Regions from separate parts of the Tumebacillus sp. BK434 genome, predicted to be linked through region 2. Evidence: predicted binding sites of a transcription regulator. Region 2 holds the regulator's gene; the other holds the start of a gene.

Region 1 (10,530 bases), on a different contig from region 2:
CGCTATGCGCTGGGGGCGTATTTCACCTGTCAGCGCAAGGAGTACGCTTTGTTCTATGACCGTGAGAACCTCGAGAATGCCGAGCTGATCTTCTTCCGCGCCGTCGCGACCGGCACCGGCGATTACGAGCTGTCCAACATCACCGACGAGGACGAGTACCGCGAAGTGGTCGAACACATTCAGGAGCGCTACGGGCACATCTTCTCGTAACAGAAAAAAGGCATGTCGTTTCGTAGCTCGCACGAAAGACATGCCTTTTGCTTATTTCGGGAGGTTGCCGAGCAAAAATTCGGCCAACTCCTCGGTCTCTTCCTGGTCGGTCAGTCCGAACTGCGCGGCGAGGATGTGCAGCTTATCCTCTTCGAGGTCCTCTTTGTCGAGGATGGCGCTGCGGCCGGACTGGATGTTGGTGACGATGCTTTTCCCGTAAAATTGCTTGGTTTGGGTGATCGCCAGGTCCCAGCGGTGGTTGCCGACGAAACCGACGAAACGAGTGATCGTTTCTTCCTGATCGTCATACATGTTGATATACATAGAAGGAACACCTCTTTTTTCAGATCTGATATGTACTCATCCTATAGTACGATTTTCAATGTGCTTCTACAAGTCCTGCGCGTCAGGGTTTATAATGGGAGCAAACAGAACTGCCAGAAGGGAAGGGGAATCCGGGGATGTCGACGTTTCGCTTACAGCTGTTTCCGCTGCATGCGGTGCTCTACCCGCATGGACTGTTGCCGCTGCATATTTTTGAACCGCGTTACCGCACGATGATCGAGATGTGCGTCGAGCATGACGTGCCGTTTGGGGTCGTGCAGATTCTCTCCGGCCTCGAGGCGGGCGGCAGGGCCAAGACGGCCGACGTGGGTACGGTCGCCCGCATCCAGAGTCTGACGCGCCTCGAAGACGGGCGCATGCTGATCACCACCCGCGGCGAAGGGCGCTTCAAGATCCTCTCGTCCGCCTATGACGGAGAGTGTCTGACCGCCGAGGTGGAGCCGCTGGAAGACCGTCCGACACCGGAGCTCACGTTGGCGTCGGCCATCAAGGAGAACGCCGATCTGCCGGAGCTGTTCGACCGCTACCACCGGCTGTTGTCGCACTCCTTGAACGCGGTGTACGAGAAGCTCAACCTGCCGAACGACCCGGAGCTCCTGTCGTGGATGATCCCGGCGTTTTTGCACGTGCCGCCGGAGCTGAAGCAGGCGGTGCTGAGCAACACTTCGCTCCCGCAGCGCTTGGAGCTGGTGCGGGAACTGCTCGAAGAAGAGGCGGAGAAGCTCGAAGAGATGATCCGGGAAGCGCGCGGAGAGTAGTTATGCTATAATAGTTTTCGATCTGTTGGGAAACGATAGAACACAGGAGGGAAACGTGCAGATGGCAGATACCAAAGCGCAGCTCCTTAAGCTGATCGAGTCGATGGATGAATACATCGGGCAAGCCAAAGCAGGCATGAAGAAGAACTATGACCAGATCGAAGGCATGCGAGCGGAACTGACCGAGCGCGGCTTCGGCGAAGCGCTGGAAGAAGTGGAAGGCGTGGTGGAGATCACCGGGCACCACGGACAGGCGCTGGGCCGTCTGACGATGGCCGGGATGGTGCGAGGCGAGCTTCAGAAGATTCTGGACGGGCTGGAATAGACAAAATAACGTCAAACACTGTTTGGAAACTCTAATTTACAACTTATTGCTTCTTTGTTACCATAGAAACGACTATGAATGGCTGGAAAGGTGAGGGTCGATCATGAAAAAAGCTCTGTTGATCACCGATATTCAATCTGATTTTCTCGGCAACATGGATTACATATATCCGCTCTGTCAAGAATACCTCGACAAGTCCGGCGACCAGTATGACCTGATCGTACTGACGCATTGGAAGCACGAGGAGAACCACAACGAGAACACCTTGATGCTCAAGCATCCGAAGGCGCACATCGTCGAGAAGCGCGGCTATTCCGCGTACAACGACGAGATGAAGCAGCTGTTGGCAGACAACAAGATCGACACCGTGCATCTGGCCGGCATCGACTCCGACATGACCGTTCTGGCGACCATGTACAACCTGCTCGACGCAGGCTTCAAAGTACAGGTGCTCGAACGCCTCTTGGCATCCTTCTCCACCCGCGGCTGGGAATCGACCACGATCATGCGCTTCGTTCTGGGCGATGAAAACGTGCTGTCCCTCGGCGGCGGCCGCGTTTGGGTCTAATTTCAGCTGTGTGCGAACCTGCCCGCCGGTAGCCGGGCAGGTTTTTTCTGTCAGGGTTAGCCCCCTCTCCTCGCGGTAACACTAAGCTCAAATTCGAAGCGAGGTGAGGAGCTTGTCTTGGGTCTATTGGGCAGGATTGTATGACAGCAAGTTCGAGGCCTATTGTGCCGTGATGTGGGTAGAAGGCGACAAGCGGATCTATGGGCAGCAGCCTCCGCAAGAAGTGGAATTATACCGTACCAATCGCGGCAAATTCGGAGTACGTTTCAAATAAGCAGTTTAAAGCAGCACCGGACAGGCTAAACTGAATCTGTAACTCAAAGCCCGCTTGTGACACTTGGAGTGCACAAGGGGCTTTTGTGTGAGAGGAGATCTGTGTCATGAGTGAACAGCCGAAAGTCATCCTCGACATTCGCGGCGAAGAAGAGTACATAACCGGTCACATTCCGGGCTCGAAAAACATCGGGCTGCAGGAATTGTCGTTTGCGCTGGGTGATGTGGAGCCGGATGAGAAAATATTGCTGGTCTGCCGCACCGGAAAGCGTGCAGGGCAGGTAAAGCTGTTATTGGAAGACGAAGGGTATCATAATGTAGAAGTACTGGCGGGCGGCATGGAAGCGTATAAAGGCGAGATTGAAAAAGGGGAGTAAGCAAAAGAGTCAGGTACTTCTCATTTTTGACCAAAATTGACCTTTCTTGACCTTCTGACCGTCTTTGACCTTTGGCAAATTATCAGTATACTTAGAAGTAAGCAAATCACACCAACACGCACGTTGTAAAAGGAGGATTTTCAGATGAATCTCGTCCCGTATGTAATCGAACAGACTTCGCGCGGTGAGCGCTCTTACGATATCTACTCCCGCCTGCTGAAAGACCGTATCATCTTCCTCGGTACCGAGGTGAACGACGATGTGGCGAACTCGATCGTGGCACAGCTGTTGTTCCTGGCGGCCGATGACCCGGATAAGGATATCCACCTGTACATCAACTCGCCGGGCGGCTCGATCTCCTCAGGCTTTGCGATCTATGACACCATGCAGTACATCAAGCCGGACGTGTCGACGATCTGCATCGGGATGGCGGCGTCGATGGGTGCGTTCCTGCTGGCAGCAGGCGCGAAAGGCAAGCGCATCGCACTGCCGAACGCAGAAGTGATGATCCACCAGCCGCTGGGCGGCGCGCGCGGCCAGGCGACCGACATTGAGATTGCGGCGAAGCGCATTTTGCACACCAAAGCGAAGATCAACCAGATCATCTCCGAGCGCACCGGCCAGCCGATCGAGAAAGTGGCGGCCGACTCCGACCGCGACAGATGGTTCGATGCTCCGGAAGCGCTGGAGTACGGCCTGATCGACAAAGTGATCGAAAACATCAACGAAGTGAAATAAAGAGATCTGCAAGCGGCAGGGGACCCTTCTCCTGCCGTTTTTGAGTTTGGAAGCGAGGGATGCAAAATGACCGAACTAGGGAAATGGATGGCAGCACAGATCCGCCAAGGCGGCCCGGTGCCGTTCGCACAGTTTATGGAGTGGGCGCTGTACCACCCGGAACTGGGCTATTACACCGGCGAGCGCCGCAAATTCGGCAAGGCGGGCGATTTCTATACCAGTCCGGGGATCAACCCGGTCTTCGCCGAAGTGCTGGCCGATCAGCTGGCGGAAAAAGCGTCGCTCGTGGCAGCAGAGCCGTTTGTGCTGCTCGAGTTTGGCGCGGGCGAAGGGATGCTCGCCCGCGACCTCCTGAACCGCTGGCAGGCGGAGCATCCGGCGTTGTACGCGAATGCGGAGTACCGCATCGTGGAGATCTCGCCTGCGCTGCGGGCACGGCAGGCCGAGCTGACCGGGGCACATCCCGGCAAAGTGGCGTGGATGACGCGCGAAGAGGTGCTGGCTGGCGGCGCGTTTGTCGGGGCGGTGCTGACCAATGAGTTTGTCGATGCCTTCCCGGTGCACCGGGTGGTGAAGCAGGACGGCGGGCTGGCCGAGCTGTATGTGGATTGGGAAGCGGAGCCAAGGCGGACGGACGGGATGTTCGACATGGAAGTTCGCGCGGACATGGCCGCAGGACTTCCGAGGGAGCAGTTGGAGCAGGATAGTTCGGAAGCTGTGCCCGGCAGGAGTGTACACGATGAGGGTGCCTTCGAGCCGGGGAGATATGTTGTCATTCCCGGTGCGCTTTCTGATGTTCGGATCGAAGAGTACGCTGCCGCCTACGCCGCTGGGATGATCCGCGGGCAGGTGACCGAAGTGGGGCTGCCGGGGCTGGATTGGTATCAAGAAGTTGCCGGGCTGTTGCAGCAGGGGTGGATTCTGACGATCGACTATGGCTTCGATGCGGAGATGCTGCATCACAAGAGCCGGATGGACGGCACACTGCGCGGGTTTTATCAGCACACGCTGGTCAGCGATCCGTTTCAGCACGTCGGCGAGATGGATCTGACGGCCGATGTCAATTTTACCGCTCTGCAAGCGGTCGGTGAGCAGGCCGGGCTGGTGACCGAGTTTTACGGCTCGCAGGCGAAATATCTGCTGCAGAGCGGCATCTTGCAGCGCCTGAAAGACGTATTCAGCGCCGACCTGATCAACGACCCGGACATGAAGCGCAACCGGGCGATCAAGCAGCTGATCATGCCGGGCGGGATCGGCGATCATTTTAAAGTGCTGGTGCAATCGCGAGGCGTCTCTGTGCTATAATGGACGGGTATTGCAGTAAAGGGGTGACAAGCCTGTGTTCCTGAAACGTTTGTCCATCGCGCTGTTTGTATTCTGCGTGTTGTTTTTGGCCTTGGGCCTTTGGTTTATGAAAAGCGGTAACATGGTCGGCTAAGAATATGCAAAAAAGCCACGGAATTCCTTTTGACAGGAGCCGTGGCTTTTTTTATTATGATTTGGCTACGTAGAGCAGACCGGTCGTGCCGGCTCCGACATGCGCGCCGACAACGCCGGAGATCTCGATGAGCGCGGTGTTGGTCACGCCTTGCTCGTGCAGCAGAGCCTGCAGCTCGAGCGCCTGCTCCGGCGCAGCGACGTGGCCGATGCCGAAGATCAGATCCGGGTCGGGCTGGTGCTCCTGCACATAGCGCAGGATCGTCGCCAGCGCATTTTTCTTGCCGCGCACCTTGTCGTACTGTTGCACGACACCTTCTCGATCGAGCATCAGGATCGGCTTGATCGCCAGCAGCGAACCGAACAGGAAGGCGAGATTGTTGATCCGCCCCGATTTGCGCAAGTTGTCGAGCGTCGCCACGGAAAACACCAATTGAGAGCGCTTTCTTAGATCTTGCAAGCGTGCTGTGATCTCCTCCGCATTCTTGCCGGCGTGCGCCAGCTTCGCAGCTTCCAGCGCCAAGACGCCTTGGCCAAAGGAAACGTTCAGCGTGTCAAAGATCGTCACGCGATCCGGATCGCTCACCATGTCACGCCCGATTCTGGCCGACTGCACGGTGCCGGAGAGGGTGGAGGCGAGGCCGACATAATACACGTCGTCGCCCGCGTCTAAAATCTTCTGGAACCGGTCGCGCATCAAAGCAGGGCTCGGCTGGGAAGTGGTCGGCAACACTTTCGATGCGGCCATCTTCTCATAAAATTCTGCTTTGCTGATCTCGATTCCGTCGGCATATGTTGTACCTTCGAAGATCACATTAAGCGGGACAATGTCGATCCCATACTCTGCGACCATCGAAGAAGTGAGATCTGAAGTGCTGTCCGTTACGATTCGGAGCATAATCATCCGCCTTCCATTCCACAGATTTATAAATTATAACATAGAACTAGTTATTAGGACTAGGTATTTAGATTTTTGTCAATTGTGACATACTTTTTCAGAATTTAGACGAATATAGTGTGGATTATTGGCAAGTTGTTGTGTAAAATAGGGTAGAAACTAACGCATCAGTCCGCTGGGAGGTACTAATAGATGTCTATCAAACTTGCAATTAACGGTTTTGGCCGTATCGGCCGCATGGTGTTCCGTGCAGCAGCACTTGACCCGCAAATCGAGATCGTGGCGATCAACGCAACTCATGATGTGAAAGCGCTTGCGCATCTTTTGAAATATGATTCCGTACAGGGCAAATTTAATGCAGAGGTCGAAACGACCGCTGACAGCATCATCGTGAACGGCCGTGAGACGAAGATCGTCGGCGACCGCAACCCGTTAAATCTGCCGTGGAAGGAACTCGGCGTTGACATTGTGATCGAAGCGACCGGCAAGTTCCGCTCCAAAGAGACGGCCGGCCAGCACATCACCGCAGGGGCAAAGAAAGTCATCATCACTGCACCTGGTAAAGATGAAGACGTGACGATCGTCATGGGCGTCAACGAAGAGATGTACGATCCTGAAAAGCATGATGTCATCTCCAACGCATCCTGCACCACCAACTGCCTCGCCCCGGTGGCGAAAGTGCTGCATGACAAGTTCACGATCCTGAACGGGCTGATGACGACGATTCATGCCTACACCAACGATCAGAACAACCTCGACAACCCGCACAAAGACCTGCGCCGCGCCCGCGCTTGCGCCCAGTCGATCATCCCGACGACGACCGGCGCTGCCAAAGCGGTCGGTCTCGTGCTGCCGGAGCTGAAAGGCAAGTTGAACGGCTTCTCGATGCGCGTCCCGACCCCGAACGTATCGGTGGTTGACCTTGTGGCGAACGTCGCTCAAGACGTGACGGTCGATGCTGTCAACGCTGCGCTGAAAGAAGCGGCAGCAGGCTCGCTGAAAGGCATCCTCGGCTACACCGATGAGCCGCTCGTTTCGGTTGACTTTGTCGGCGATGCGCGCTCTTCGATCGTCGACGGTCTGTCCACGATGGTCGTCGGCGAGAAGACGGTGAAAGTCGTCGCTTGGTACGACAACGAGTGGGGTTACTCCGAGCGCGTGGTCGACCTCGCCCGTCTCGTCGGCAAGAAATTGCAAGAAAAAGTGTCCTGCTAAGCGAGAATGCAGGGAAAATTGGCAATAAGAGTCGCCAGCGGGCGGCTCTTTTTGTATAATGGGGAACGGTACATCAGGGAAGTATAGTAAGCACTATGGGCTGGCAGTGCCCCGAGAGGTGGGGTGTTACGCAATGAAACAAGAGATTTACCTGGACAACAGCGCGACCACCAAGCCGTATCCGGAAGTGATCGACAGCATGGTCGCGATGATGGAAGCCAACTACGGGAATCCGTCCTCCTTACATAAAAAAGGCCTGGTCGCCGAAAAAGAAGTCGACAAGGCCAGAGAGCGCGTCGCCAAAGCGCTCGGCGTCAAGAAAAATGAGATCGTGTTCACCTCAAGCGGCACGGAAGCGAACCATCTGGCGCTGTTTGGCGCAGCACTGGCTTACGTCTCGCGGGGCAAGCACATCATCACGACCGGCATCGAGCACGCCTGCGTCTACGATGCGGCCAAGGAATTGGAAGCGCGCGGCTGGCAAGTGACGTTTGTCAGCGCGGGCCCGGACGGCGTGGTGTCGGTCGAGGACATCAAAGCAGCCTGGCGCGATGACACGGTGCTGGTGTCGGTGATGCATGTGAACAACGAGACGGGCGCGTTGCAGCCGATCCAAGCGATCGGCGCATTTCTCAAGGACAAGCACAAAACGCTGTTCCATGTCGATGCGGTGCAGGCGCTGGGCAAGGTGCCGCTCAAGATCAAGGAAGCGGGCATCGACCTGCTCGCCGTCTCCGCGCACAAGATCCACGGCCCGAAAGGAGTCGGCGCGCTCTATGTGCGCGACGGGGTAAAACTGACGCCGATGTTTTACGGCGGCGGCCAGGAAAAAGGCTTGCGCTCGGGCACGGAAAACGTGCCGGGCATCGTCGGCTTTGGCGTGGCGGTCGAACGGACGATGAAAGAGATGCCGCAGGCGGCCGCTGCGATGCGCGAGCTGCGCGGCTATCTGGCCGAGCAGATTGTGGCGACGATCCCCCAGGTGCGGATCAACACGCCGCAGGACGCGGCGCCGCACGTGCTGAACGTCTCGTTTGAAGGCGTGCGCGGCGAAGTGCTCGTGCACACGCTGGAGACGCATGGACTGTTCGTCTCGACCGGCTCGGCCTGTTCGTCGAAGGAAAAGATTTACTCCCGCGTGCTGCAAGTGATGGGGCTGCCGGAGAAGCAGCTCGAAGGCGCGGTCAGGATTTCGCTCGATGCGGCGAATACCCGCGAGGAAGCGGACTTGCTGCTGCAGGCTTTGAAGTCGAGTGTTGAAGATTTGCGACTGTTTTCACGGAGGTAGGACTATGTACACAACGTTTATCGTTCGCATGGGCGGCGAGATCGCCATCAAAGGGAAGAACCGCCCGCAATTTGAAAAAGCTTTGCTGGAAAACATGCGCCTCTCGGTCAAAGGGATGGGCGTGAAGATCACCCGCACGGGCGGTCGGATCGAAGTCAACGTTGGCGAGGCCGACCCGCAGGAAGTGGCCGAGCAGCTGACCCAGGTGATGGGCGTCTCCTCGATCTCTCCGGTGGCGGAAGCGAGCCTGGATCTGGACAACATCAAAGAGACTGCGCTGCGCGTCGTGCAGGATGCGCTGGAGAAGCGCCAGACGCCGGTCACGTTTAAAGTGGAAGCGCGCCGCGCGAACAAGCTGTTCCCGCTGGAATCGCCGCAGATCATGCAGGAAGTCGGCCGTTACATCCTGTCGAAGATCGGCGACGGCCGTTTGAAAGTGGATGTGCGCAAGCCGGAGCTGACCTTGACGGTGGAAGTGCGCGAGGCGAAAACGTACGTCATGTGCGACGTGATCGACGGCCCGGGCGGTTTGCCGGTCGGCACGGCGGGGCGCGTCATGCTGCTGCTCTCCGGCGGCATCGATTCGCCGGTCGCCGGGTGGCTGGCGATGAAGCGCGGGGCGACGGTGGAGGCGATCCATTTCCACTCCTTCCCGTTCACTTCGGAGCGCTCGCAGGAAAAGGTCAACGACCTCGCCAAGATCCTTGCCAAACACGGCGCGCGCGTGCGTCTGCACAACGTGCATTTTACGGAGATCCAAAAAGCGATCCGCCAGCATGTGCCGGAAGAGTATTCGATCACGATCATGCGCCGCTTCATGATGCGCATCGCGGAGCAGCTCGCCCATCAGCGCAAAGCGCTGGCTCTGGTCACCGGCGAATCGCTGGGTCAGGTGGCAAGCCAGACTTTGGAAAGCATGTACACGATCAACAACGTGACGAACATGCCGATCCTGCGCCCCTTGGTGGCGATGGACAAGCGCGACATCATGGAGATCGCCAAGAAGATCGGGACGTACGAGACTTCGATTTTGCCGTATGAAGACTGCTGCACGATCTTCACGCCGAAAAATCCGAAGACGCGCCCCAAACTGCACGAAGCGGAGCGCGCGGAAGAGAAGCTCGACATCGATGCGCTGATCGCCGAAGCGCTGGAGAAGACCGAGTCGATTTTGTTCACCCGGTACGAAAGCCTGTAATCCCTCGTCTGCCACATAGTACCGCCAAGCGGCGGACACACTACTCCCAGAACATCATTTTCTTGGGAGGAGTGTGAGACGATGGCTGTAAAAGTGATGCGTACCTTGCGGATCGTCTCCACGATCGCAGGGGTCGTGGCGGGCGTGATGGAGCTTCGAAACATGTATTTCCGCCGCAAGCGGATGTGGCATGTGCTGCGTCGTTTGATTCGTCAGGTCGGGTAGTGGACACCACCTCTTTCTATAAATTGGAAAGAGGTGGTTTTTGCGTTGCGCGCATCTTGAGGTTTAATTTCGTTGAATTGCATATACATATAGAACCTATACTTTTCAGACAATTCATCTGGCGAAGGAGGGCCCTATGATGAAAAAAGTGCGTCAAGATGCGTGGTCCCAAGCTGACGACTCCTTGCTCGCTGAGGTCATCTTGCGCCATGTGCGCAGCGGCAGCACGCAATTGGCCGCGTTTCAGGAGGCGAGCAAGTCGCTTGGCCGGACGGCGGCCGCCACCGGCTACCGCTGGAATGCGAACGTGCGCAAAGAGTATGTGGCGCAGATCGAGATCGCCAAGGCGCAGTGGAAAGAAGTGAAGGGGCGGGCCGAGGCGGAAGGGACGGCCGTTCCTGAGCCGGCCGGTTGGGAGAGCGCGGCGGAGGGAGCTGTGGCGGCGCTGGATTGGCCGGCGGTGCTAAAGTTTTTGAAAGGGCAAAAAGGCACGGTCGGACAGCTGCAGACTCGGCTCACCAAACTGGAGCGCGAATTGGCGGTGCAGACGGCCGAAAACGTCCGGCTCAGCGAGGAGAACCGCAAGCTAAGGGCGGAGTTGAACCGGGTCGGACAGGAGCTGACCCTCGTCAAGGAAGACCACTCCGCCTTGGTCGGCATCATGGAGCGGGCGCG
Region 2 (10,530 bases):
CATCGAGGTAGCCGACCCCTTGGTTGTGCTCCTTGCCGTCTTTGATCACTTGGACGAAGATCTCTTCGCCGGGCAGTACGACCGGCTTCACCGCGTTGGCGAGATCGTTGATGTTCAGGACACCGACGCCTTGCAGTTCGCAGACTTTGTTCAGGTTGAAGTCGTTGGTGACGACCTTCCCGTTGATCTGCTTGGCGAGGCGCACCAGCTTGGAATCCACCTCTTGGATCTCCTCGAAGTCGATCTCCATGACCTGAACTTTGATCTTCAGCTCCTTCTGGATCTTGTTCAGGATGTCCAGCCCGCGGCGGCCGCGGTTGCGCTTGAGCACGTCGGACGAGTCGGCGATGTGCTGCAGCTCCTCCAGCACGAAAGACGGAATGACGAGCACGCCGTCGAGGAATTCTGTCTTCACGATGTCGGCGATGCGGCCGTCGATGATCACGCTCGTATCGAGGATCTTCGCTTCGCCCGGACGGTGCTTCTCTTCCGCCTTGGCCCTCTCTTTGCCGCCCAGCCGGCCGGGGAAGAAGTTCATCAAGTCTTCGCGTTTGGTGAAGAAGAAGCGATAGCCCATGTAGGCCAGCAACACGCTCGCGAAAAATTGAACGACGCTGCCGACGACCGGAATCAGCGCGATGGCCGGAGCCATCAGGTACGCAATGATAAGACCGAGAACCATCCCGAACGCGCCGGCGATCACGTCGGGGAACGGAGTTTTGATCATCTTCTCTTCGAACCATTTGATCAAGCTCACCGTATAATCAACGAACCAGCTCGTGGCCAGAATGAACAGCGAACCGCCCAGCACCGCTCCGAAGATCGGATGGACAAACGGGTTGATATCCAGCGAGATCAGACTGAACAGACCCGGTGCATACTGATAGCCAAGCACAATCCCGATCACGGCGAAAAACAGATGCACAATGCGTTTTAACACAGGAATGTCACCTCCATATCATGCATTATAGACAAGGAAACTGCTGTCAAAACGTCGCGTAAGAAAAGAAGACGTCCGATGACGTCTTTGATGAGTTCATAGTCCAGCATAACACAGATAGACCGGACAGTCAATTTTAAATGATCTATACTACCACAGCCAGACACGATTCGTCAATAAAAAGTCAAATTATGTCGAACCTGACGCCCAGCAACGGTCCGTACCCCATACATACGCAGAAAAGCCGCCAGGGTTTCATCCCTTCGCGGCTTTTCTGGCAGGTAATTTTTACTTGATCGATTTACTTCGCGATCGTTTCGTACGGATCTTCCACAACTTCCGTTTTTCGGGACTTCTTCTTACCGTTTTTTTTTAACACGCCGTACAGCGCGTAGCAAGCAAGCGGCAGGAAGATCAGCCGGTTCACGTATTGGGGCCAGAACATAAAGGTGGTCAGCACGATCAAGAGAATCAGCGGCACGATGTAGTACGCCGATTTCGGAATCCCGACTTTTTTGAAGTTGGGGTACTTGATGTTCGAGACCATCAGATAAGCGAGGAACACCATGAACAAGGGCAAGGTGATGTTCGGCGCCGGCAGCAGGCTATGATAGAGCGCCAGCGTGGCCAGCACACCGCCGGCTGCGGTGATCGGCAGGCCGATAAAATAGTTCGGCGAGCCGGTGGCGACGTTGAAGCGCGCGAGGCGCAGCGCGCCGCAGATCGGGAACACGGCGGTGATCACCGCGCCGATCCAGCCCATCTCGTTCAGCACCACGCCGTACATGATAAAGGCCGGTGCCACGCCAAACGAAATCACGTCGGACAGTGAGTCGAGCTCTTTGCCAAATTCGCTCTGTGCGTTCAGCATCCTTGCGACCCGGCCGTCCAGCCCGTCGAGCAGCATGCCGATGATGACCAGCAGGGCTGCCCAGTCGAAGTTGCCTTGGAATGCGACGATAATCGAAATAATACCTAAAAATAAGTTCCCGACGGTAAACATGCTCGGTAATGCGCGACGTACTAGCATAAGGTACGTACCTCCCTCTCCGACAGGCTAGATATGCCGATCGATAAACACCTGTTCGGAAATGCGTTTGAGCCCTTCTTTGATGGCGCGGGCCCGGACTTCACCGATGCCTTCGACATCATCGAGCTCTTCGATGCTCGCAGTTAAAATACGTGGCAGAGCGTTGAAAGTTTCAACCAAGTTTTCGATGACCGGCTGCGGGAGGCGCGGAATCTTGTTCAATATCCGGTATCCGCGCGACGAGACAGGCTCTTCGGTAATGTTAATGTTCCCCGAGTAGCCCAAAACTCTCACCAGCATGTTGCTTTCCAGCAAGTCATCCGAATTGAGCGCGTGCAGCTCTTGCAAAATATGGTGCGGCGTCACATCGAGGTCTCGGCAATAGTCCTTCACCAATAGATACGCTTCTTCATCCACTTTCGAGACCAATTCCTCGAGCTGCATCGAAATCAGACGGCCTTCCGTGCCGAGTTCGGTGATGTAGCGGCGAATCTCCGACTTGATGCGCAGCACCATCTCGATGCGCTGAATGACGAGCGCCACTTCATGCAGCGTGACCAGCTCTTCAAATTCCAGCGCGGACAAGTTGGTCATCGCCTGGTCAAGCACCGATTTGTACTTCTCCAGCGTGTTGATCGCCTGATTGGCTTTGGTCAAAATCACGCCGATGTCTTTGAGCGTATAGCGGAAGTTGGACTGGTACAGCGTGATCACATCGCGGCGCTGTGAGATGCAGACGACCAAGTGGCCGGTCTGCTTCGCCACGCGCTCCGCCGTGCGATGGCGCGTGCCCGTCTCGAAAGACGGGATCGACGGGTCGGGATTGAGCTGCGTGTTCGCATACAGAATCCGCTTGCCGTCGTCGGACAGAATGATTGCTCCGTCCATTTTGGCCAGTTCATACATGCCGGCCGAAGAAAATTCGCAGTTGATCGAAAACCCGCCGTCAACGATCTCCATCACCTGTGGAGAATTGCCGATCACAATCAAAGCACCCGTCTTCGCCCGCAGAACATTCTCCAAGCCGTCCCGCAGCGGGGTGCCAGGTGCGATGAAGCGGAGGATTTTGTTGATCAGGTTTTCTTTTTTCAAATCATCTCTCATCCCTGTCATCCCCCTAAAGCTACTTGGAACGCCTCCTGTACCGTCTCAACGCCGATCACTTGTATGTCGGCCGGGGGCTGCCAGCCGCGCAGGTTTTTCGTTGGCACGATGACCCGGGTGAAGCCGAGCTTCATCGCTTCCCGGACCCGCTGCTCGATGCGCGAAACGCCGCGCACTTCGCCGGTCAGTCCGACTTCACCGATGAAACAGTCGGTCGGCCCCATCGCCTTCTCCCGAAACGACGATCCGAGCGCCAAAGCGATCCCGAGATCGCACGCCGGTTCGTCGAGACGGACGCCGCCTGCCACGTTGACATATGCATCCTGCGACTGCAGGTATAGCCCCATCCGCTTCTCCAGCACCGCCATGATCAGGCTGACGCGGTTGTGATCCAGACCCGTCGCCATGCGGCGCGGGTTGCCATAGCTGGAGGGCGTGACCAGCGCCTGGATCTCGACCAGCACCGGGCGCGTGCCCTCCATGCTGGCGATGACGCAGGAGCCTGCGACGCCGTGCGGACGTTCAGAGAGAAACAGTTCGGACGGGTTGTGCACTTCTTCCAAGCCTTTTTCCCGCATCTCGAAGATCCCGATCTCATTGGTCGAGCCGAAGCGGTTCTTCACCGCCCGCAGGATGCGGTAGGTGTGGTGGCGCTCGCCTTCAAAATACAGCACGGCATCGACCATGTGCTCAAGCATACGGGGACCTGCGATCGCGCCTTCTTTGGTGACGTGGCCGACGATGAACGTGGCGATCTCCAGCGACTTGGCAATGCGCAACAAAAATGCGGTGCACTCGCGGACCTGCCCAACGCTGCCCGGCGCAGACTGCAGACCGGGGCGATAGACAGTCTGAATGGAGTCGACGATCAGAAAATCGGGGTTGACCAGCTTGATGTGCTGTTCGACCCGCTCCAGATCGGTCTCCGGCAAAATGTACAGATTGTCAGACAGCGCTTCCAGACGGTCGGCGCGCAGCTTGATCTGCTTCGCCGATTCCTCGCCCGATACGTAGAGCACTTTGTGCCCGCGCGCGGCGATGGAGTTGGACGTTTGGAGCAGCAATGTCGATTTCCCGATCCCCGGGTCGCCGCCAACGAGCACGAGCGATCCTTTGACGACACCGCCGCCGAGCACGCGGTCGAATTCGGCGAGCCCGCTGTGCGTGCGCGCTTCGTCCACCGTGTCGATCTCGGTGATCTTATGTGCAATGGCAGGCTCGGACTGCTGCAAGATTTGCGAGCTGACCTGCGCAGAAGGCTTGCTCACAACTTCTTCGGCCATCGTGTTCCACTGGCCGCATCCCGGACATTTGCCCATCCATTTGGGACTTTCATATCCACAGTCTTGGCACACAAATTTTGATTTATACTTTGCCATAATTGTCCCCATTCTGAGATGTCCTACAAAAAGGTTCCAATCTTCATCATATAGGAAAGAGTATGAATCAACAAGGGCAGTTCTGATCAGATCTCAGCAAAAGAGACCCGGTTGGCCGAAGACGTACCGGGTCTCTTTTCAAAACTTCAAGCTTAGACGGTGGTTGACGCCGCCCCTTGATTTTTCACTTCCAGACGGCCGTCTGCCGCATCGATCAGCACATGGTCGCCTTTTTTGACCGCACCGGAGAGCAGCGCTTCCGACAGCTGGTCTTCGATGTGACGCTGGATCGCACGCTTCAGCGGGCGGGCGCCGTATTGCGGATCGTAGCCTTCCTTGGCGAGGAATGCCTTCGCCTCTTCTGTGAGGTCGAAGTGGATGTCGTTCTCGCGCAGGCGGCGGCCCAGTTCGTCGCTCATCAAGGTCACGATCTCTTTGATGTGGATCTCTTCCAGCTGGTGGAAGACGATCGTGTCATCGATACGGTTGAGGAACTCCGGACGGAACTGCTTTTTCAGCTCTTCCATCACGCGGTCCTTCATGTCGATGTAGTTCGCCTCTTTGTTGGCGGTGAAGCCGAGGGCGCCGCCCTTTTTGATCGCCGCAGCCCCGACGTTCGAGGTCATGATGATCACCGAGTTGCGGAAGTCGACGGTGCGGCCTTTGGAGTCGGTCAGGCGGCCGTCATCGAGGACTTGCAAAAGCACGTTGAACACTTCCGGGTGCGCTTTTTCGATCTCGTCGAACAGCACGACGGAGTACGGTTTGCGGCGGATCTTCTCGGTGAGCTGGCCGCCTTCTTCGTAGCCGACATAGCCCGGAGGCGCTCCGACCAGGCGCGCGGTGGAATGGCGCTCACCGTATTCGGACATGTCGATGCGGATGATGGCGTTCTCGTCGCCGAACATGACTTCGGCAAGCGACTTCGCCAGCTCCGTCTTCCCGACGCCGGTCGGGCCGAGGAAGATGAAGGAGCCGATCGGGCGCTTCGGATCTTTCAAGCCGGCACGGGCGCGGCGGATCGAGCGGGAGATCGATTTGACCGCTTCGTCTTGGCCGATGACGCGCTCATGCAGGATCTCTTCCATCTTCAGCAGGCGCTCCGACTCTTCTTCTTCCAGCTTCTTGACCGGGACGCCGGTCCAGGAGGCGACGATGTCGGCGATGTCTTCCGCGGTGACTTCCGAGTCTTTCTTCACTTGGTTGGACTGCCACTCTTGCTTGCGGTTTTCCAGCTCTTCGCGGATCTTCTGCTCGGTGTCGCGCAGCGAAGCTGCTGTTTCAAACTCCTGCGACTGCACAGCCGACTCTTTCTCGGAGCGGATGTCTTCGAGCTTTTCTTCCAGCTCCTTGAGATTCGGCGGCTGGGTGTAGGTGCGCAGGCGCACGCGGGAGGCCGCTTCGTCGATCAGGTCGATCGCTTTGTCCGGCAGGAAGCGGTCGGTGATGTAGCGGTCGGACAGCTTGACGGCCGCTTCGATCGCTTCGTCGAGAATCTTGACGCGGTGGTGCGCTTCATAACGGTCACGCAGGCCCATCAGGATCAGGATCGCTTCTTCTTTGTTCGGCTGTTCGACGGTGATCGGCTGGAACCGGCGTTCGAGCGCCGCATCTTTTTCGATGTGCTTGCGGTATTCGTCAAGCGTTGTTGCGCCGATGCACTGCAGCTCGCCGCGGGCGAGGGCCGGCTTCAAGATGTTCGACGCGTCGATCGCGCCTTCTGCGCCGCCTGCGCCGATCAAAGTGTGCAGCTCGTCGATAAAGAGGATGATGTTGCCGGCAGCGCGGATCTCATCCATGATCTTTTTCAAGCGGTCTTCGAACTCGCCACGGTATTTCGTGCCGGCGACCACGGTGCCCATGTCGAGCACCATCACGCGCTTGTTGCGCAGGGTCTCCGGGATCTCGTTGTCGACGATGCGCTGGGCCAGGCCTTCCGCGATGGCCGTTTTGCCGACGCCCGGCTCGCCGATCAAGACGGGGTTGTTTTTCGTGCGGCGGGACAGGACCTGGATCACGCGTTCGATCTCCTTGGAGCGGCCGATGACCGGGTCGAGCTTCTGATCGCGGGCCATCTGGGTCAGGTCGCGGGCCAGACCGTCGAGGGTCGGGGTGTTCGCCGACTGCGTGTTCTCCTGATGGCCTTCGTGCGTGTCGCCGCCGAGCAGCTGCAAGACTTGCTGGCGGGCTTTGTTCAGCGAGACGCCGAGGTTGGCGAGCACGCGGGCCGCCACGCCTTCGCCTTCGCGGATCAGGCCGAGCAGGATGTGCTCGGTGCCGACGTAGTTATGGCCGAGTTTGCGCGCTTCGTCGATCGAGAGCTCGATCACTTTTTTCGCGCGCGGGGTGTAGGCCATGCCGGCCGACTGGCCTGGGCCGCGGCCGATGATTTTTTCGACTTCTTTTTGAATCTTATCGCTGGAGAGGCCGAGCGACACCAACGCTTTTGCCGCGATGCCTTCCCCTTCGCGAACGAGGCCGAGCAGAATGTGCTCCGTGCCTACTCCTGAATGACCGAGACGGCTTGCTTCTTCCTGTGCCAAGGCGAGCACCTTTTGCGCCCGCTCCGTAAAACGTCCAAACATCATAGGAATCCACCTCCAAGCGGTATTTGAGTCTATTCAAAAGCCGGGATCAGATATGACCTGCTCCGCTGCGAAGCTTGTCGCGGACCAGTTCAGCCCGGCGAAAATCGCGTTCTCCGGGCGCCAGCGCCACCCCCGATTTTCTTTGCAAAAAGGCGGGCTGGGTCATCACCATCAGCTCTTTGAGAATGTTTTTGGAAATGCCTTTGATCACGCCGAGGTCGATACCGAGGCGGATGTCTGACAGGCGTTGCATCGTCTCTTTGGCAGACAGACGCCTTGCGTAGGCGAGGATGCCAAACGAGCGGGCGATGCGGTCTTCGATGTCTTCGCGGCTCTCCTGCATCAGATAGGTGCGGGCCTGCGATTCATGCTCGATGATCTTTTGCGCCACCGATTCGAGGCTTTGGATCACTTCCTCTTCCGGCACGCCCAGCGTAATCTGGTTGGACAGTTGAAAGAGGTTGCCGATCGCTTCCGTTCCTTCGCCATGCACACCGCGCACGATGAGTCCGACCTGGCCGAGCGCGGAGAGCACGCGGTTGATCTGGCCGGTGGCGACGAGCGCCGGCAGATGCAGCATCACCGATGCGCGGATGCCGGTGCCGACGTTGGTCGGGCAGGCGGTGAGGTAGCCGAAGCGTTCGTCGAACGCGTAGTTCAGCTTGGCTTCGAGCAGGTCGTCGACCCGGGTCGCCGTCTCCCACGCCTCTGCCAGCTGCAAGCCCGGCAGCAGCACCTGCAGGCGTAAGTGGTCTTCCTCATTGATCATGATCGAGACCAGCTCATCTTCACGGATCGCGGCTGCACCGCGGGTCGCATGCTCGACCATCGTGCTTGAGATCAGGTATTTCTCCTCCAGCGTCTTCAGGTCGAGGCCGGTGATCGTGTCGAGCTGGATCAATTCGAAGTTTCCGCCGCCCTGCTCAGCAAACTCCGGGCTGCCGATCGCCGCGCGGACTCGTTCGATCACTTCGTCCGCCTGGTGCTCGCTTTGCAGCATCGGGAACGGGTGTTCGATCAGGTTGCGGGCGAGGCGAATGCGGGTGGAGATGACGATGTCCGAGTACGGGCCTTCGTCGCTCATCCAGCGGCTGGTGTCCTGTACAAAATCATGAATCGGCATCCTTTAGTTCCCTCCTGCTTCGCTTTGTTGTTCCAGCTCGCGAATCCGGTCGCGGAGCGTCGCGGCTTCTTCGAACTGTTCCAGCTGGATTTTCTGCTGGAGTTCGCTGCGGAGCGATTCGATCTGTAGGCGCTTCTTGATGATCCCGCCGGCCCGGTGCGGCACTTTCCCGGTGTGGGCGGTGGCGCCGCCATGGATGCGGCGGAGCAGCGGTTCTAAGCGCGGGCCGAAACTGTGGTAGCAGTCTGCGCAGCCGAAGCGGCCCAGTTCGGCAAACTGCTGATAGCTGAGCCCGCAGGTGTTGCAGCGGGTGATCTGCGGTTTCTGCATGCCCGCGATTTGACCAAAGGCGCCCCCGTTTTCAAATCCCAACAAGCCGCTGAGCAGATTGTGAAAGGAAAAGTCTTCGCCGGGCTTTATCATGAACTCGCCGTTTTCGCGGGCACACGTTTCGCATAGATGAATCTCGCTCTTTTCTCCGTTGAGAATCTTCGTAAAATGGACCGTAGAGTCCCGCTGTTGACAACGCTGACAGAGCATCGGTATTCCTCCTTCTGCGCTTATCCTTTGAGCAGTGCGACCAGCATCGCCGAGAGATAGTTGGCGCGAACCTGATCGCGGATGGCCGGCGTGAGCGCCAGGATGTCGGTGCAGACGACCGAGCGCATCATGCGCGCTTCCCGGGGGCTGAGCACACCTTCATCATGCAGACGCTGGATCATGCCCTCCGCTTCTTTGGCGGTGACGGTACTGCCCATCAGATCAAGGATGACACGGTGCAACGTATGATTGAGTTCAAGACCGACCTTGGTGATGCGGATGAAACCGCCGCCGCCTCGCTTCGACTCGACGACATAGCCCTTTTCTATGGTGAAGCGTGTGGAAATCACGTAGTTGATTTGGGAGGGCACACAATTGAACATGTCGGCGAGCTCGCTGCGCTTGATCACACAGATCCCGCTTCCGGCGCCGGACATAATTTTCTTAATATGCTGTTCAATGATGTCGGAGATGTTGCGCATGGTGCCTGTTATCCCCCCTCCTCTGCGAAGGTTTGACTTTGACTAATATTGACCTTTTGTCTTTATTATATGCAGTCCCTCGCCTTTTCCCAAGTCTCTTTTTCACGCAATTCGGAGGGTTTTGTTTGACTATCTTTGATTATCTTGACCTTCTTTGACCTTTGACAAAAGGTCAGGGAAGTTGTTGATGATCCGGTCGGCCTCCACTAACTCATTCTGCCCGGCAAAACCAAAATCACACCCGACCGTAAAAAGATGATTCACTTTTCCGGCGGTGATGTCCGATCGGCGGTCGCCGACCATGACCGCCTGATCGGTGCCGGCGTGTTCGAGGACGAGTCTGACCAGCTGTTCTTTTTTCTCCGTTTTGTATTCGCCGGCGGTGAAGAGCTTGGTGAACAAAGGAGCGATGCCGGTCGTCTCGGCAACCGTCTCGACGTAACGCTTTTCCCCGTTGGAGGCGGTGTAGAGCTTGACGCCTTGGCTGTGGAGCTGTTGCAGCGTCTCTTTGACACCGGGGTAGAGCTCACCTTTGCCTTGCTCCATCAGCCTGATCTCCGCTTGCGCCACCAGCTCGTTGGCCTGGTCGCGCACGTCCATCGAGGCGTTGGGGAGCAGCGTCTCCCAGAGCTCAGGGATCGTCATGCCGAAGCAGGAGATGATGTGCTCCTGGCTCGGTATGTCGCCTTGGTAGATGCCTTTTTCGATCAGTTGATCAAACGCGCTGCGAAACGCGGGCACGGCGACTTTTTCCGTTTGGTAGAGCGTGCCGTCGACGTCGAAGATCATCACTTGTGCGCGCATGGGATCTCCCTCCCTACTTTTTATGTCGTGGAACTGCCGTTTGTTGACTTGGCAGGGCCTGACCCTGTATGATTTTGCTTATTATACCCGAAGGGAAGTGCCGATATGGCTTCAAATAAATATGAGGAGATCGTCCTCGCGGCGGTGAAGCTGTTTGAGAAAAAAGGCTACCACGCGACCTCGGTGCAAGACATCGCCGATGCGGTCGGTCTGCAGAAAGGGTCGCTGTACCACTACATTTCGGGGAAAGAAGATCTGCTGCTCGGTGTTGCCCAGCGGGCGATCACCGAGTTTAACCTGCGGATGGAGCGGATCTTGGCGGAAGCGGTGTCGTCGCAGGAGAAGATGAAGAAGGCGATGGAGATGCACCTCGGGCTGATCACGCATGACGTGCAGCTGTCGACCGTGCTTTTGCGCGAGTCGGTGGCGCTGGGGGAGAAGCCGCAGCAGGTGGTGTTGGAGGCGACCGACCTGTATCTGAACCTCTGGACGCGGCTGATCGAAGAAGGGATCGAGCGCGGCGAATTCCGGCCGGGCCAT

The links. Region 2 encodes CtsR, which represses protease genes until heat stress. Its sites were predicted from a motif close to ATGGTCAATAAAGGTCAAACA; they were not measured.
Region 1: clpP (ATP-dependent Clp endopeptidase proteolytic subunit ClpP) is a predicted target of CtsR. The motif match lies at 2,890-2,910, and genes of this name have one in related genera.

What each region holds. Positions count from the first base shown of each region.
Region 1 is NZ_SLXS01000007.1:42,877-53,406, forward strand. Features, by position in the region: gene EV586_RS16215 (DUF1292 domain-containing protein) at 1-210, shown strand, start outside; gene EV586_RS16220 (DUF3055 domain-containing protein) at 262-534, opposite strand; gene EV586_RS16225 (LON peptidase substrate-binding domain-containing protein) at 672-1,313, shown strand; gene EV586_RS16230 (hypothetical protein) at 1,375-1,638, shown strand; gene EV586_RS16235 (isochorismatase family protein) at 1,742-2,206, shown strand; gene EV586_RS16240 (rhodanese-like domain-containing protein) at 2,587-2,856, shown strand; gene clpP (ATP-dependent Clp endopeptidase proteolytic subunit ClpP) at 3,001-3,594, shown strand; gene EV586_RS16250 (class I SAM-dependent methyltransferase) at 3,661-4,899, shown strand; gene EV586_RS16255 (DegV family protein) at 5,087-5,929, opposite strand; gene EV586_RS16260 (glyceraldehyde-3-phosphate dehydrogenase) at 6,122-7,144, shown strand; gene EV586_RS16265 (cysteine desulfurase family protein) at 7,278-8,432, shown strand; gene thiI (tRNA uracil 4-sulfurtransferase ThiI) at 8,437-9,630, shown strand; gene EV586_RS21220 (hypothetical protein) at 9,712-9,855, shown strand; gene EV586_RS16275 (RsfA family transcriptional regulator) at 9,995-10,530, shown strand, end outside.
Region 2 is NZ_SLXS01000012.1:61,715-72,244, forward strand. Features, by position in the region: gene EV586_RS19605 (PIN/TRAM domain-containing protein) at 1-940, opposite strand, end outside; gene pssA (CDP-diacylglycerol--serine O-phosphatidyltransferase) at 1,242-1,970, opposite strand; gene disA (DNA integrity scanning diadenylate cyclase DisA) at 1,998-3,074, opposite strand; gene radA (DNA repair protein RadA) at 3,080-4,453, opposite strand; gene EV586_RS19625 (ATP-dependent Clp protease ATP-binding subunit) at 4,606-7,041, opposite strand; gene EV586_RS19630 (protein arginine kinase) at 7,088-8,164, opposite strand; gene mcsA (protein-arginine kinase activator protein McsA) at 8,168-8,704, opposite strand; gene EV586_RS19640 (CtsR family transcriptional regulator) at 8,725-9,186, opposite strand; gene EV586_RS19645 (HAD family hydrolase) at 9,316-9,990, opposite strand; gene EV586_RS19650 (TetR/AcrR family transcriptional regulator) at 10,096-10,530, shown strand, end outside.